Regions from separate parts of the Mesobacillus boroniphilus genome, predicted to be linked through region 1. Evidence: predicted binding sites of a transcription regulator. Region 1 holds the regulator's gene; the other holds the start of a gene.
What was found. The regulator Rex, encoded in region 1, represses fermentation and respiration genes when NADH is low (regulators of the CRP and FNR family bind a similar motif). The targets are predictions, from matches to a motif close to TTGTGAAATATTTCACAA.
Positions count from the first base shown of each region.

Region 2: a site for Rex is predicted at 3,353-3,370, ahead of DYI25_RS17170 (cytochrome ubiquinol oxidase subunit I). Genes of this name have one in related genera too.

Region 1 covers NZ_QTKX01000007.1:1,638-9,155, forward strand. Annotated here, with positions in the region: gene tsaB (tRNA (adenosine(37)-N6)-threonylcarbamoyltransferase complex dimerization subunit type 1 TsaB) at 1-44, shown strand, start outside; gene rimI (ribosomal protein S18-alanine N-acetyltransferase) at 58-507, shown strand; gene tsaD (tRNA (adenosine(37)-N6)-threonylcarbamoyltransferase complex transferase subunit TsaD) at 507-1,526, shown strand; gene DYI25_RS21950 (ABC-F family ATP-binding cassette domain-containing protein) at 1,954-3,882, opposite strand; gene moaC (cyclic pyranopterin monophosphate synthase MoaC) at 4,062-4,556, shown strand; gene DYI25_RS21960 (redox-sensing transcriptional repressor Rex) at 4,584-5,249, shown strand; gene DYI25_RS21965 (YdiK family protein) at 5,275-5,475, opposite strand; gene DYI25_RS21970 (CPBP family intramembrane glutamic endopeptidase) at 5,479-6,210, opposite strand; gene groES (co-chaperone GroES) at 6,592-6,876, shown strand; gene groL (chaperonin GroEL) at 6,934-7,518, shown strand, end outside.
Region 2 covers NZ_QTKX01000002.1:875,004-882,521, reverse strand. Annotated here, with positions in the region: gene DYI25_RS22645 (hypothetical protein) at 83-211, opposite strand; gene DYI25_RS17180 (BC1872 family protein) at 373-696, shown strand; gene cydS (cytochrome bd oxidase small subunit CydS) at 744-842, opposite strand; gene DYI25_RS17175 (cytochrome d ubiquinol oxidase subunit II) at 854-1,879, opposite strand; gene DYI25_RS17170 (cytochrome ubiquinol oxidase subunit I) at 1,876-3,222, opposite strand; gene DYI25_RS17165 (phosphatase PAP2 family protein) at 3,505-4,152, opposite strand; gene DYI25_RS22640 (hypothetical protein) at 4,671-4,805, shown strand; gene DYI25_RS17160 (UDP-glucose dehydrogenase family protein) at 4,849-6,174, opposite strand; gene galU (UTP--glucose-1-phosphate uridylyltransferase GalU) at 6,176-7,072, opposite strand; gene DYI25_RS17150 (HipA family kinase) at 7,225-7,518, opposite strand, start outside.

The DNA.
Region 1 (7,518 bases):
AAGCAGAGGCTAATTGGCTGAAAGCGCAAGAGACTAAACAATAAGTGGGAAGATAAGATGAATAACACGATAATGTTCCGCAATATGACGGTTGATGATCTGGATGAAGTGATGGAGGTAGAAGTTAATTCCTTTACCATTCCATGGAGCAGGGAAGCTTTTTTCAATGAGCTGACGAAGAATCAGTTTGCTGAGTATCTGATAGTGGAAGTGGATCAAAGGATAGTTGGCTACTGTGGAGTGTGGCTCATCATCGATGAAGCGCATATCACGAATATCGCCTTGCTTCCGGAATATAGAGGAATGAAGCTGGGTGAGGCCCTTATGGCCAAGGTCATGGGGCTAGCTCGCGAATTAGGAGCATTGAGGATGACCCTCGAAGTCAGGGTCAGCAATGTAAGGGCCCAAAATCTTTATCGCAAGTTTGGATTTGAAGAAGGGGCCATTAGAAAACAGTATTATACGGATAATATGGAAGACGCTATAGTAATGTGGGTGAATTTATAATGACAAAAGATCAATTAATAATGGGAATAGAGACGAGCTGTGATGAGACGGCTGTTGCGATTGTAAAAAATGGACGGGAAATCCTTGCGAATGTCGTCGCCTCTCAGATTGAGAGCCATAAGCGGTTCGGCGGTGTAGTACCAGAGATTGCATCTAGGCATCATGTTGAACAGATCACGCTTGTATTGGAGGAAGCATTAGCCCAGGCAAATGTAGATATAAAGGATTTGGATGCCATTGCGGTGACGGAAGGGCCAGGCCTGGTTGGAGCATTATTGATTGGGGTGAACGCGGCCAAAGCATTGGCATTTGCGAATGGCATTCCACTCGTTGGAGTTCATCATATTGCTGGCCATATCTATGCGAACCGTCTTGTTACCGAGATGAACTTCCCGTTGCTTTCACTTGTAGTATCCGGCGGGCACACTGAGCTTGTATATATGAAGGAGCACGGTCACTTCGAGGTAATTGGCGAGACAAGAGATGACGCCGCAGGCGAAGCCTATGACAAGGTGGCAAGGACGTTGCACCTTCCATATCCGGGCGGTCCCCATATCGACAGGCTTGCTCATGAAGGAAAGGCAACAATCGACCTGCCGCGCGCATGGCTGGAGGAAGGCTCCTATGATTTCAGCTTCAGCGGATTGAAGTCGGCGGTAATCAACGTTGTGCATAACGCGCAGCAGCGAGGCGAGGAAATAGCACCTGAAGAGCTTGCAGCTAGCTTCCAGGAGAGTGTTATTGATGTACTTGTCACAAAAACTCAAAATGCTGTGAAGGAATACGGTGTAAAACAAGTACTGCTTGCTGGAGGAGTTGCGGCGAATAAAGGGTTGAGAGAAAAACTATCCACAGAATTTAAGGATTCGGATGTGGAAATTGTTATTCCTCCGTTGTCTTTATGCACAGACAATGCTGCGATGATTGCGGCTGCGGGAAGTGTACTGTACGAAAAAGGCCAAAGAGCGGACCTGACATTGAACGGAAACCCTGGACTGGAGATAACTATCCACAACTAAAGTCGGAAGTGAAAAAACTTGTTGTCAGACTCTTCTGTGGATATGTTAATGGATATGGTGCGAAACTGTGTATGATGTGGATAAAAAAAGGTTGTTTTGTGGATAATGTGGAAAAGTCTATGGATAACCTATAAATCAGTCTTTACTATGTGAATAACTATGTGAACAAAAAGTCCTGGTTTTTAATCGGGACTTTTTTTCTGTGGAAAAGATGTAAATCTGGAAATAAAAACTGGCAATTATCTATGTATTTTTTCCAGTTTGCGAATAAATAGTAAAAAATTTGCGAATAAAAGCGCAGTTTTTGCGAATAAATGAACATTTTTGCGAGCAATCGACAAATTTCTGAAAATAAAATATCATCAATGAATTTTTTCACATAATGAGAATAAACAAACGGGCACATTCATGCCCGTTTAGTCCGTTCCTATGCCAATTCTGTCCACTCTTCCATCAGTTCATCGAGTTTCTCTTTGGCGGCTTCGATTTTACTATTGATTTCTCCTGCTTTTTCGTGGTCCTGGAAAACTTCGGGATCACAAAGGATGTCTTCGTATTCAGCTACTTCTAACTCGAGCTGTTCAATTTTTGCTTCAACTTCTTCCATGCGGCGTTTGCGCTGGCGTTCGAGTTTTTTTGCTTCTTTGTCCTGCTGGTAGGAGGTTTTATCCTGTCTGGCTGTTTCAGTCACGGTTCCAGCTGCGTTGGCTGCTTGTTCGGCCAGTGCTTTCAGCTCTTCTTGCTCAAGCTTTTTCTCGACGTAGTAATCGTAATCGCCAAGGTATTCTGTTGCGCCACTGCGATCGAGCTCGAGGACCTTTGTTGCGATCCTGTTGATAAAATAACGGTCATGTGAGACAAACAGGATTGTGCCAGGATAGTCGATGAGTGCATTCTCAAGAACTTCCTTGCTGTCCAAGTCTAGATGGTTAGTAGGCTCGTCCAAGATTAAGAAGTTCGAGTTTTGCAACATAAGCTTGGCAAGTGCCAGACGAGCTTTTTCGCCACCGCTCAGGGTGGAGACAATCTTTAAGACATCGTCACCTGAGAAAAGAAAATTCCCCAGTACGGTGCGGATTTCTTTTTCCGATTTAAGGGGGTATTCATCCCAAAGTTCATTCAAAACCTTTTTATTCGAGCTGAGTTCTGCCTGTTCTTGATCATAGTAGCCGATCGAAACATTAGAACCGTATTGAATATTGCCGGTTATCGAGGGCAGTTTTTCAACGATAGTTTTTAATAAAGTTGATTTTCCGACACCATTTGGTCCAACCAGTGCAGTGCTGTCACCGCGCGAAAGGTTAAACGTGATATTCTTAGAGACCACTTCGTTTTGATAGCCGACAGCAAGCGCATCTACCTTCAGGACATCATTCCCGCTCTGGCGTTCAATTTGGAAGCTGAACGATGCAGATTTTTCATCACCCATCGGCCTGTCCAACCGGTCTATTTTTTCAAGCTGTTTCCGACGGCTCTGGGCACGCTTAGTTGTTGATGCCCTGGCCAGGTTACGCTGGATAAAATCCTGGAGCTTGGCAATCTCATCCTGCTGCTTCTCATACAGTTTCAGATCACGTTCGTAATTCGCGGCTTTATGCTCCAAATATGAGCTGTAATTGCCTGGGAACTTCGTCAGCAGGTGGCGGGAGATTTCATATACCTGGTTCACGACCTTATCCAGGAAGTAGCGGTCGTGTGAAACGATCAGTATGGCTCCGTTATAGCCCTGCAAATACTGTTCAAGCCAGGATAGCGTGTCAATATCAAGGTGGTTCGTCGGTTCATCCAAAATCAAAATATCCGGGCGGGTCAATAATAGCTTCGCCAATGCGAGTCTAGTTTTCTGTCCTCCGCTTAAAGTGGATATTTTTGTGGAATAATCAAAAGAATGGAAGTTCAGGCCGTGTAGGACGGAACGGATATCGGCTTCATACTGGTAGCCGCCTTTTTCCTTGAACTGGACTTGCAAAAGGTCGTATTCCTTCAATACTCTTTCGTATTCTGTCGCGTTTGACAGGGTGTCAGAATCCGACATTTTTTCCTCGAGACGGCGCAAATCTTTTTCCATGCTGTGCAGATGGTCAAAAACAGCTAGCATTTCATCCCAGATGCTTTTCTCGGATTCCAGACCGGTATTTTGGGCAAGGTATCCAATTGTCGTACCTTTTGGGCGGATGATTTCGCCGCCATCGTGCGATTCGTAGCCGGCGATGATTTTTAGCAGTGTCGATTTGCCTGCCCCGTTTCGGCCGACGAGCGCTACACGGTCATTTGTCTGTATTTCAAACTTTATATTCGATAAAATAAGATCAGCAGCAAAATATTTTGAAAGCTGATTAACTTGTAATAATATCATTATTTTTCACCTCTATTGCCTTAGAGATAGTGTAACCCAATAATATAGGCACGGCAATATGTGCGAACTGCTATAGGTGGTAAGGTGTAAAAAATTCCCTATGTATTGTGAACACTGAAACAAAGTTCACACACAAGTTTGACAAAATAGTGTATCATTTGGTAGAAAGGAGCTTTAACATGGCAGAATTTACGCATTTTAACGAAGAGGGAAGAGCGAAGATGGTCGATGTAAGTGAAAAGCCGGAGACGGTCCGTACGGCAGTCGCCCATTCCAGCATAACCGTAAACGAAGATATATATATGAGAATCACTGAAAATAAAATGAAAAAAGGGGATGTACTTGCTGTCGCGCAGGTAGCAGGCATCATGGCGGCGAAAAAAACCTCTGAAATAATCCCGATGTGCCACCCGATTCCATTGACAGGCATTGACCTTTCATTCGATTGGGAGCAAAATGGTAGTGACTATGTTTTAAATATCGCAGCAGCTGTAAAAACAAAAGGAAATACGGGTGTAGAAATGGAAGCGTTAACAGCAGCTTCAGCATGTGCGCTGACTGTTTATGATATGTGCAAGGCCGTTGATAAAGGCATGGTGATCGGCAAGACGTATCTTGTCGAAAAAACCGGCGGAAAGAACGGCGATTTTAAGAGAGAAGAGAAGTTGAGATAGAAAAACGGACAGGGTGGAGGATGGAGAATGACGAATGATGCTATGAAGATTCCGCAGGCAACCGCAAAACGTTTGCCACTATATTACCGGTTCTTATTGAACTTGCATTCTTCAGGGAAGCAAAGGGTATCATCCGCAGAGTTAAGTGAAGCGGTAAAAGTGGATTCTGCGACAATCCGAAGGGATTTTTCCTACTTTGGAGCTTTAGGTAAAAAGGGATACGGATATAATGTTAATTACCTGCTTACCTTTTTCCGTAAGACACTCGATCAGGATGAACTGACGAAGGTTGCCTTAATTGGTGTCGGTAATCTCGGAACAGCGTTTTTAAATTATAATTTTTCCAAGAACAATAACACGAAAATCGAGATTGCGTTTGATGTGGCACCGGACAAGGTTGGCACGAAGATTGGAGACGTAGCAGTGTATCACATGGACGACCTTGACAAGGTTGTCGTCGAGGAAGGTATTCAGGTGGCAATCCTGACGGTTCCATCAGCTGTGGCGCAGCCGATAACAGACCGATTGGTACAGGCTAATATCAAGGGAATCCTCAACTTCACCCCGGCGAGGCTGAATGTGCCGCCGTCCATAAGGATCCACCACATTGATTTGGCGGTGGAGCTGCAGTCATTGATTTACTTTTTAAAGCATTATCCGACAGATACTGAAACAACTGAAACAGTAGAATAAAAAATAGCTCCTTCATCTGAAGGAGCTATTTTTTCTGTATATTTTTCAGTTTAAAATGGAACATAATCATTCTGATGCCGGACCCGAAGTCGAACGTAGCGAGGGCCACAAGCAAATAGCTGAAGAATCCCCAGCCTGTCTCGTTTACATTCTGGATGGCGAAATAGGTGAATAAGCTGCCTAACAAGATGTAGACAATGCCTGAAAATAAAGGCGATTGCTTCATAACTTAAAATCCCCCAATAAAGCTTTGAATTTTCTCTGCTTCTTTTATCATTCTCTCAATGTCTTCCCTAAATACGGATTGAAGCAGGACAACCATTGTATTCATTGTAACATGGGCAATGATTGGCACGATGATACGCTTTGTTTTCACATAAAGGAAAGCAAAGGTGAAGCCCATTGCTGAGTAAAGAATCACATGCTCCGGCTCCATATGCGCGAGTGCAAAAATGACAGAGCTGATCAGAGCGGCGAAAAAGAAATTCATTTTCTTATGCAGACTGCCGAAAATGATTTTCCGGAAGACGATCTCTTCTAAGATTGGTCCGATTATCGAGCTGACCAGGATGACAACCGGGAATCTTTCAATCAACTTAATGATTTCCTGTGTATTTTCCGAGCCCATTTCAATGCCAAGCATGTTTTCGATGCTTGCCGCGATTGATTGGGCGAACAGAGCAAGGAATACACCTGCGAAAGCCCAGGCAGCTGAGCTTGCCGGTGATGAAGCACCACGTAAGTCTGCATCTGTCCTGCGTTCCTTCCTTAGGAGCAGAAGCACGATTACAAGTGTTAGCGAAAAGCTGATCACGAGCCAGTAGGGAATCGAGATGGTCTCCATTTCCTCAAGACTTTTCCCCATTGCGGCTCCGATAAATGCAATAATCGGGATGCCAATCAGGCTTGAAAGCTGCATGACAATATAAGCGATAATGACGTACCAGTATTCTTTTTTCAATATGATAATCTCCTTCTATTCGGATCGTCTATGTGTATGCCGTGAAAGCTATTATAAGAATGCTATCTATCCATTTTACTAGTAATCATCGAGAAAGTTCAAATATCAGGGCGCTTCGTGAATGTTTTGGTTAAGATTCCTTGGAACTGGCATACTCTTTAAGGTGCTCTTTTTTAGCCAGGCTTCCTTCAGAAAACGCGAAATATGGTACTTGCTGTCGAAGGGAATGAGGTTGAATTTAATGCTAAATTTTATAAAAAAAGTTAGGCTTCACGCTTGCAAAAAAAATGGAGATTCATTATTATATAAATTGTGTTAGCACTCTATCGAGGAGAGTGCTAATAAAAAAATTCTACATATAATTTGAGGAGGTTGTTTCACTTGATCAAGCCACTAGGAGATCGCATTATTATCGAGCTTGTTGAGTCTGAAGAAAAAACTGCAAGCGGTATCGTTTTACCCGACACAGCGAAAGAAAAACCTCAAGAAGGTAAAGTCGTAGCTGTTGGAACAGGCCGTGTTCTTGAGAACGGCGAGCGCATTGCTCTTGAAGTTGCAGTCGGAGACCGCATTATCTTCTCAAAATACGCAGGCACAGAAGTAAAGTACCAGGGAACTGAGTACCTAATCCTACGTGAAAACGACATTCTTGCAGTAGTACAATAATCACTGCGATTATAGACAGAACGTTAAATATTAAAAATTTGAGGAGGTCTTTCTACAATGGCTAAAGAAATTAAGTTCAGTGAAGAAGCACGCCGCGCGATGCTTCGCGGGGTTGATTCTCTTGCAAACGCAGTAAAAGTAACTCTTGGACCAAAGGGACGCAACGTGGTTCTTGAGAAGAAATTCGGTTCACCTCTTATCACTAACGATGGTGTAACGATCGCGAAAGAAATCGAACTTGAAGATGCATTCGAAAACATGGGTGCTAAGCTTGTTGCTGAAGTAGCCAGCAAAACAAACGACGTTGCTGGTGACGGCACGACTACTGCAACTGTTCTTGCTCAGGCGATGATCCGCGAAGGTCTTAAGAACGTAACTGCCGGCGCTAACCCAATGGGCATCCGCAAAGGTATGGAAAAGGCTGTTGTAACAGCTGTTGAAGAGTTGAAAGCTATTTCTAAGCCAATCGAAGGCAAAGCTTCTATCGCACAAGTTGCGGCTATCTCTGCTGCTGACGAAGAAGTTGGACAATTGATTGCTGAAGCGATGGAGCGCGTTGGCAACGACGGCGTTATCACAATCGAAGAATCTAAAGGCTTCACGACAGAATTGGATGTTGTTGAAGGTATGCAGTTCGACCGC
Region 2 (7,518 bases), on a different contig from region 1:
ATATATTTCTCTCTTTATTGTTAGGATACTTATTTTTACGTTCGCGGTTATCATTACGATTTGTCATGGTCATCCCTCTTTCTTATTTTTTACGGCTTTTGCCAGAATTGATATCCTGGTCATTGCCTAACTCACCATTCCTGCGGCCTTTTTCCTTAGCGATTTTTCCGCCCAGCCTTACATTTGGCTGGCTGATTTCTTTTTCATTCATGTTTGTCACCCCCAGTTTTAAGATGCGCAATTTTTCAAAATAAAATATCAGAAATTAAATCTTTGTTATTGCACTTCCAATCTGTTATGTAATATAATTTTATTAAATAATCTGTTATATAACAATCAGTGAAAAATGAATGAAGGGAGAGGTAGAAATACATGACTAAAACGGATGCAATTGCACGGAGGATTTTGGGTTGGAAGCTTAATAGGTGGGATCGCTGGTATGATTATGATAAAGGCGTATTTATCAATGATTCCGAATTCCAGCCGGAGCAAAACCTTGTACATGCGATGCTAGTTGTCGAGAGACTGGAGAAATTGGGATACAGCTTCTCATCTAATGGAGTTTCCGAGGCCGCTTTTAACCAATTCAAAGGTACGGGAGCAAATTTACCTGAAGCAATCACAAATGCTGCCTATACCATCATTGAAAATGACTCAGTAGTGTCTAGTACGTCATTATGGCGCAAGCTTTCATAATTTCAAAAGAGCTGCCATCCTTAGTCTGGATGGCAGTTCTTTTAAATTCACTCCACCTTTTCATCCTTGCCTGCCAGCCAAAATGACGCGACAATCGATGCGATAATGACAATGAAAGGAGCATAAAACATTGTGAATTCTGCCATTTTCCAACCTCCTATGCATGATCGTTCCTTTTCCCCTGGACATAGTCATTATTAAATAAAAACAATCTTAGCAGCAAGTACAGTGACGGAAGCAGAAGCCCCAGCCCTGCAATGAACGCGATGATCAGGGCAACCGCCATCGCTTCATTTGTAAAGCTGTCGTATATGCTGAGAAAGGGATATAACAGATACGGGTAATGGGAAATTCCATAAGCAAAAAAGGCAACAAAGAATTGGCCGGTCAATAGCCCGAACGCAACTCCATATGCCTTGCGTTTCCCAATCAGGTACACTGTCCCCACAAACAGGATAAAGGAAATGCCAAACAACCACCATAAATCAACCAGCCTGCTGTAGTGCTCGGGGTTGTGGTCCTTCAGTTCAACGATGATGCCTGTCGCCGTCACGATCGCAGGTACAGACCAAATCAGGGCATATTTCCGCAACAACTCTGTAGCAGGTTCATCCTGGGCCTTATTCGCATACCACGTTAAAAAAACTGCAGATATATATAGAACTGCGGCCAGACTCAGGACAACTATGCTCCATGTCAATGGACTGGTAAACAGGGACCAATAGTCTAGCTCTACCCCCGATGCAGTCTCTTCGACAAAGCCCCCCTCTGAAATCGTCAGTACGATCGATAAGGAGGCAGGGATGAACAAGCCAGTAAGTCCATATAAATACGTATATCTCTTGTGCTTCAATCCACCGTAAGTGGTGAAAGCATAATAAGCTCCGCGAATGGCGAGCAAAACAACTCCAATGCTAGCCGGAACTAGCAGGATTGTTCCGTAGTAATAAGCTGTTTTAGGAAAGAACCCGACAATTCCTACGAAGAAAAACACAAGAAATACATTCGTGACTTCCCAAACAGGCGATAAATAACGCTGGATAATCCCTGTCAGGATATGCTGCTTTCCTCTGAACAGGCTGTATGCATTGAAAAAACCTGCTCCGAAATCGATGGAGGCGACGATGACATACCCAAATAGAAAGAGCCAAAGAACCGAAATCCCTATTATTTCAAGTGTCATCGAAACTCACCTTCCTTCTCCAATTCCCTGTCTTCCAGTTCCTGTTCAACTGTATTTTTCCGAAACATCCTTGTTAATACAACGGTGCTGCCAATGGCAAGAATCAAGTATAAACCTGCAAACAGTAGCAGCATTAAATCGACCTGTCCACTTGTAGTTGCCGCATCTTCAACCTTCATGATTCCTCGAAGAATCCATGGCTGCCTCCCGACTTCAGCGAACCACCAGCCTAGTTCAATCGCAAGCATGGACAACGGTCCACCGAAGACGATCAGCCAGCGGTACCACCTTGTTCTGATGAAACTCCATTTCATCCACACACCCACGACATAGACCAGTGAAAGGGCCGACATCCACATCCCGATGGTCACCATTCCATCAAATAAATAATGAATATACAAAGGCGGGATCTCGTCTTCAGAAAATTCATTCAGGCCAATGACTTCGGCGTTTGGATTGCTGTGAGCCAAAATACTGAGTGCGTAAGGAATTTTAAGCGCATATTTTACTTCTCCGTCATCAAGAACACCATACAGCATCAGTGGCGCTCCCTCATGTGTCTCAAAGTGCCACTCGGCTGCTGCCAGCTTTTCCGGCTGGTATTCTGCGAGGTATTTACCAGAGAAATCCCCTATGACAGCAGCGGCAATTGAAAAGATAAGTCCAATTTTCATTGTTAAAAATAATGCTTTTTTATGATAGATATGATTTGAACCCTTCAAGAGACGGTATGCGCCAATCGAAGCCAGGACAAACGCTGAAGTCATATAAGCTGTCGCCAGCATATGGGCAACCTTCGTTGGCATCGCAGGATTGAACATTGCCAGAACCGGGTTAATATTGACCAGTTGTCCATTTACAAGATCAAAGCCTTGCGGCGCATTCATGAACGCATTCACGATCGTGATGAACACGGCTGAAAAGGATGCTCCAACCGCAACCGGAATCAATAGCAGCAAATGTTTCTTCTGATTTTCAAACCGGTCCCATGTATATAAATAAATGCCGAGAAAAATCGCTTCAAAGAAAAATGCGAATGTCTCCATGAAAAGCGGAAGAGCGATCACGTTGCCCGCTAGTTCCATAAAATTAGGCCACAATAAGGACAGCTGCAAACCAATCGCCGTCCCAGTCACAACTCCGACCGCCACGGTGATGACAAAACCTCGCGTCCATCTTCTTGCGAGCAATATATAATGCTCATCCTGCTTCTTGATTCCGAGCCACTGAGCAATCATGATCATCAGCGGTATTCCGACTCCGATGGTGGCATAAATAATATGGAAGGATAATGTAAGCTCCGTTAAAACACGGCTGAAAAAAACCGATTCTTCATTCCCCATTCTTTAACTCCCCTTTTCTATCCAGCAAAAATTCGTCCGATAAATGACAGACCCATGATTGCCGCCACAATAAAAGCCAGCCACATAAGCATTTTTTCTTGTTTTTTATACATAAAGTCACCTCGAGAGTTTGTTCACTAAATCACATTTTGGTACAAGCACTAAGCCCATCTCTTTTATACAATATAAATGTGAGAGAAATATGTTATGTAATCCATTTCGGCGTCTTTCATTTTCATTCCCGTTCTCAGGCCGGTTGAAACGAAAAAAACGGGTATTTTCTCAGTGCGCTCGCTCCGGTATTTCCAGCTTTTCTTTATATCTTTGGAAAAACCAGATAACAGCTGCGACCCATAGGCCGCTGGCAAGAAAACCTCCAATGATATCACTTGGATAATGTACTCCTAAATAAACCCTGCTTATTCCAATACCAAGGATCATAATACTGCTGATGAGGATGACAGCGGTTCTCCCTATCCGGGTTGGGACGTGGCGCCAGAGCAAGAAAGCAAGGATGCTGTAAAAAGAAAAAGCATTCATCGCATGGCCGCTTGGAAAACTGTATCCACCAATTTCGATGAGCCGATGAAAATCCGGGCGTGCGCGATGAAAATACAGCTTCAGTAATCTGTTCAGAATCGGAGTAATATAAACTACAGACAGGAAAACCAGGATTTCCAGCCTGTGTTTTAAGACATAAAACAGGAACAAGAAAATTGGAATGGACAGAATTACAATAAATCTTAAGGATCCAATATAGGTAAAGAACTTCATGACCGCAGTCAGCCCTTCCGCTTCGAGCCCCTGCACCCTATCAATGACAACCCGGTCGAACGCAACAAGATATTCTGCCTGTACCATGTAAGACATAAGGATAAAACCGAATAACGAACCAAAAAAGGCAATTAAAAGCTGGAGATTAAACTTCACGAATTGTTCCCTCCACTTATGTTTTAAATCACCCTTACTATTCCCAGATCCCTCATTTTCAAAAACCACGCCATGATTACCTCAATAACAAGTTAGTAAACATAACAAACAAAAAAAAGAAGGAATGAACTCAATCATTCCCCTTAAGAAGAGCGCAAGCGCCTTGGTCAGCCCCGAAAAGCGCTGCCCGCCTTATAACGCCACGTCCTCCCAAAAGCTAACGCTTTCGGTCGTGCGATGAATCGCTTCGATGCTTTCCTTGTCCTGTGGCTGGCGGGTCTAGCACATCGTGTGCCGCGGAGGGCCTGGCAGTGAAGTCGTTCTTTGACTTCATTGACAGGACAAATCGAAATGTGTAGCCGACTGCCCAGAAACGCAGAAACTGGAGCCTCCGACAAAGAAGCGCTTTTTGCTTCTGCTGCCGGAGTTGAAGTTTCGGAGTTTCTAGGAGGCGCAACTAGACAATTCGAAATGCGGAGGCGACTGCTCAACTCCGACAAGCGTTGGAGGGCCTGCCTGTGAAGTCGCTCTTTGACTTCATTGGCAGGACCGAAGCGTCTCGAGGAGTTAGGAGCCGCAGCTGGACAAGCGACTCGAGCTGCTCAAAGGTAACGCTTCTCGCAAGATACTCGAGGAAGCACTATCAGGGATGAAAACTGGCTAAGCGCTGGAGCTGGACAATTCTCGAAGTGAATTTTAAACTTTCTTATCTTTCATAATAACCGCCGGCCTCCCGACTGGATAATATTCAATTGGCGAGCATTCCTGAAGAGCTGCTTCATCTAAACAGTTCCTGCCGTCAAAGATAATTCTCTGCTTCATGACATCCAATAGTGCTTCGAATTCTAACTGTCTGAACTCTTCCCACTCTGTGACAATAAACAGCGCATCTGCTCCTTTTGCCGCTTCAAATGCTGAGTCCACGTAGGTGATGACCTCACCGATGACCTTTCTTGCATTGCCGGATGCAACTGGGTCGTAGGCTGTAACCTCAGCACCTCCTGCAGTTAAGGCATGTGCAATTTTTATCGACGGTGCATCTCTCATGTCATCCGTTTCTGGCTTGAAGGAAAGGCCAAGCATGGCGATTTTCTTCCCCTTCAATTCTCCGAGTCGTTTCAGCGCCTTACCTACAAGCAGCTCTTGCTGATGATCATTGATGGCAATAGTCTCTTCTAATAAGGAAAAAGGAATCCCTTGCTCCTTTGATGTATGCAGCAGTGCTTTTACATCCTTCGGAAAACAAGAGCCTCCGTATCCTATTCCGGCCTTTAAAAAGGCTGATCCAATCCTCTTATCGTAGCCCATCCCTTTCGCTACATCTTCCACGTCTGCTCCTACGGCTTCACAAAGATTGGCGATTCCATTGATAAAGCTGATCTTCGTTGCCAAAAAAGCATTGGAGGCGTATTTGATCATTTCGGCGCTTCTTACATCCGTCAATAAAAACGGAACGTTCAGCGGCCGATACATTTCCTGGATTATTTCAGAAGCACCCGCATCGTCAGAGCCTATGATAATCCTGTCCGCTTTCAAGGTATCCTGAATGGCTGACCCTTGCCGTAGAAACTCTGGGTTGGAGACCATCTTAATCTCAACCTTATTTTTCAGCTGCCCTAGTAACAGCTGTTTCAAATATTCATTCGTGCCCACGGGCACCGTGCTTTTAACCACGACAATCGAATCCCGGACGATATTTTCAGCGAGGTCCTTTGCGGCCCGCTCAAGAAAGCTCAAATCCGCCTGCCCATCGTCACTCTGAGGTGTACCGACGGCGATAATGATAATGTCCGCGTGGTTCAATGCATACTGGTGAGAGGTAGTAAAAGTGAGTCTTCCTGCAGAGGAATTTTTAATGAGAAGTTCTTCAAGACCGGGTTCATAGATCGGGGACTTTCCTTCCTTAAGGGTATTTATTTTCCTTTCATCAATGTCTATACAAATCACATTGTGGCCGATTTCCGCCAGGCAGATTCCTGTGGACAGTCCGACATATCCTGTTCCAAGTACAGCGACCTTCATGTCAGTCACTCTCTCTCTTCATGCCCGGCATGTCGTACACATCTTTCAAATAATCAATGACATCGTCCCTTGTATCTTCCCTTTGCAGTGCGAAATCAACCGTTGCCTTGATGAAACCGATTTTATCCCCGATATCATATCGCTTACCCTCGAAGTTGTATGCCAGGACTGCCTGCCGTTTATTAAGCTCATTGATTGCATCTGTCAGCTGAATTTCTCCTCCACGACCTGCTGGCAGCTTTGAGAGTACATCGAATATTTCCGGCCTTAGAACATAACGGCCCATGATCGCATAATTAGATGGAGCCTCTTCTTTTTCAGGCTTTTCTATCAGCGAATCAATATAAAACAAGTTCGGTTCAAGGTTTGCCCCTTTCGGTTTGATGATTCCATATTTACTGACATCACTGTCAGGCACACTTTGAATCGCTATAACAGAACTGTTGCAGTATTTAAAAACATCGATTATTTGCTTCAGGCACGGCGTATCAGACATCACAATATCGTCTCCTAGCATCACAGCAAACGGTTCATTTCCAATAAAACTCTGGGCACAAAGGATAGCGTGGCCCAGGCCCATCGGTTCTTTTTGCCGGACATAATAGATATTTGCCAGGCTTGATATCTTTTGGACCTCTTCTAAAATAGCAAGCTTATTCTTTCTTAATAACGCATCTTCTAGTTCATATGATTTATCAAAATGATCCTCTATTGATCTTTTTCCCCTGCCGATGATGATAATGATTTCCTCGATCCCTGAGGCAACTGCTTCCTCTACGATATATTGGATTGTCGGCTTATCAACGATCGGCAGCATTTCCTTAGGCTGTGCTTTTGTTGCCGGTAAAAATCTTGTCCCGAGTCCGGCTGCCGGGATAATCGCTTTTCGGATTTTCATATGCTGCCTCCTTTTGAATTCCATAGTCTTTTATATTCAAAAGGTCAAGCTCCCGACACGTTAATGGCCTACCAATTCAAAAATAGACTATGAACCGGTGTACGATAATAGATTCCTGCCTAAAAGAAAGAACTCCTGCTAGGGGCAATGAGTCATCTATGCAGAGGTAAATATACTTTTCTTATAAAACGAGGCAGCAATTTAGGAAGTACTTTCCTCCTCCGCTTCAACAGTGCTGTGACCATCGCTTTTCTTTCTTCCCTGGTAACCATCCAATCATCAGGAATAGTTGAGACAATTTCTTCTATTAAAAAAATCGGTATGGTCTGAATCAGTTCAAGCGGCTCTGCGAAGGCATCCTCATTCTCGATATGTGTTGCCATCATTTGTTGTGCAGCACTTTTCCTCAATCCAATTGGCAAATTTTCAAGGCTGGAAATCTCCCA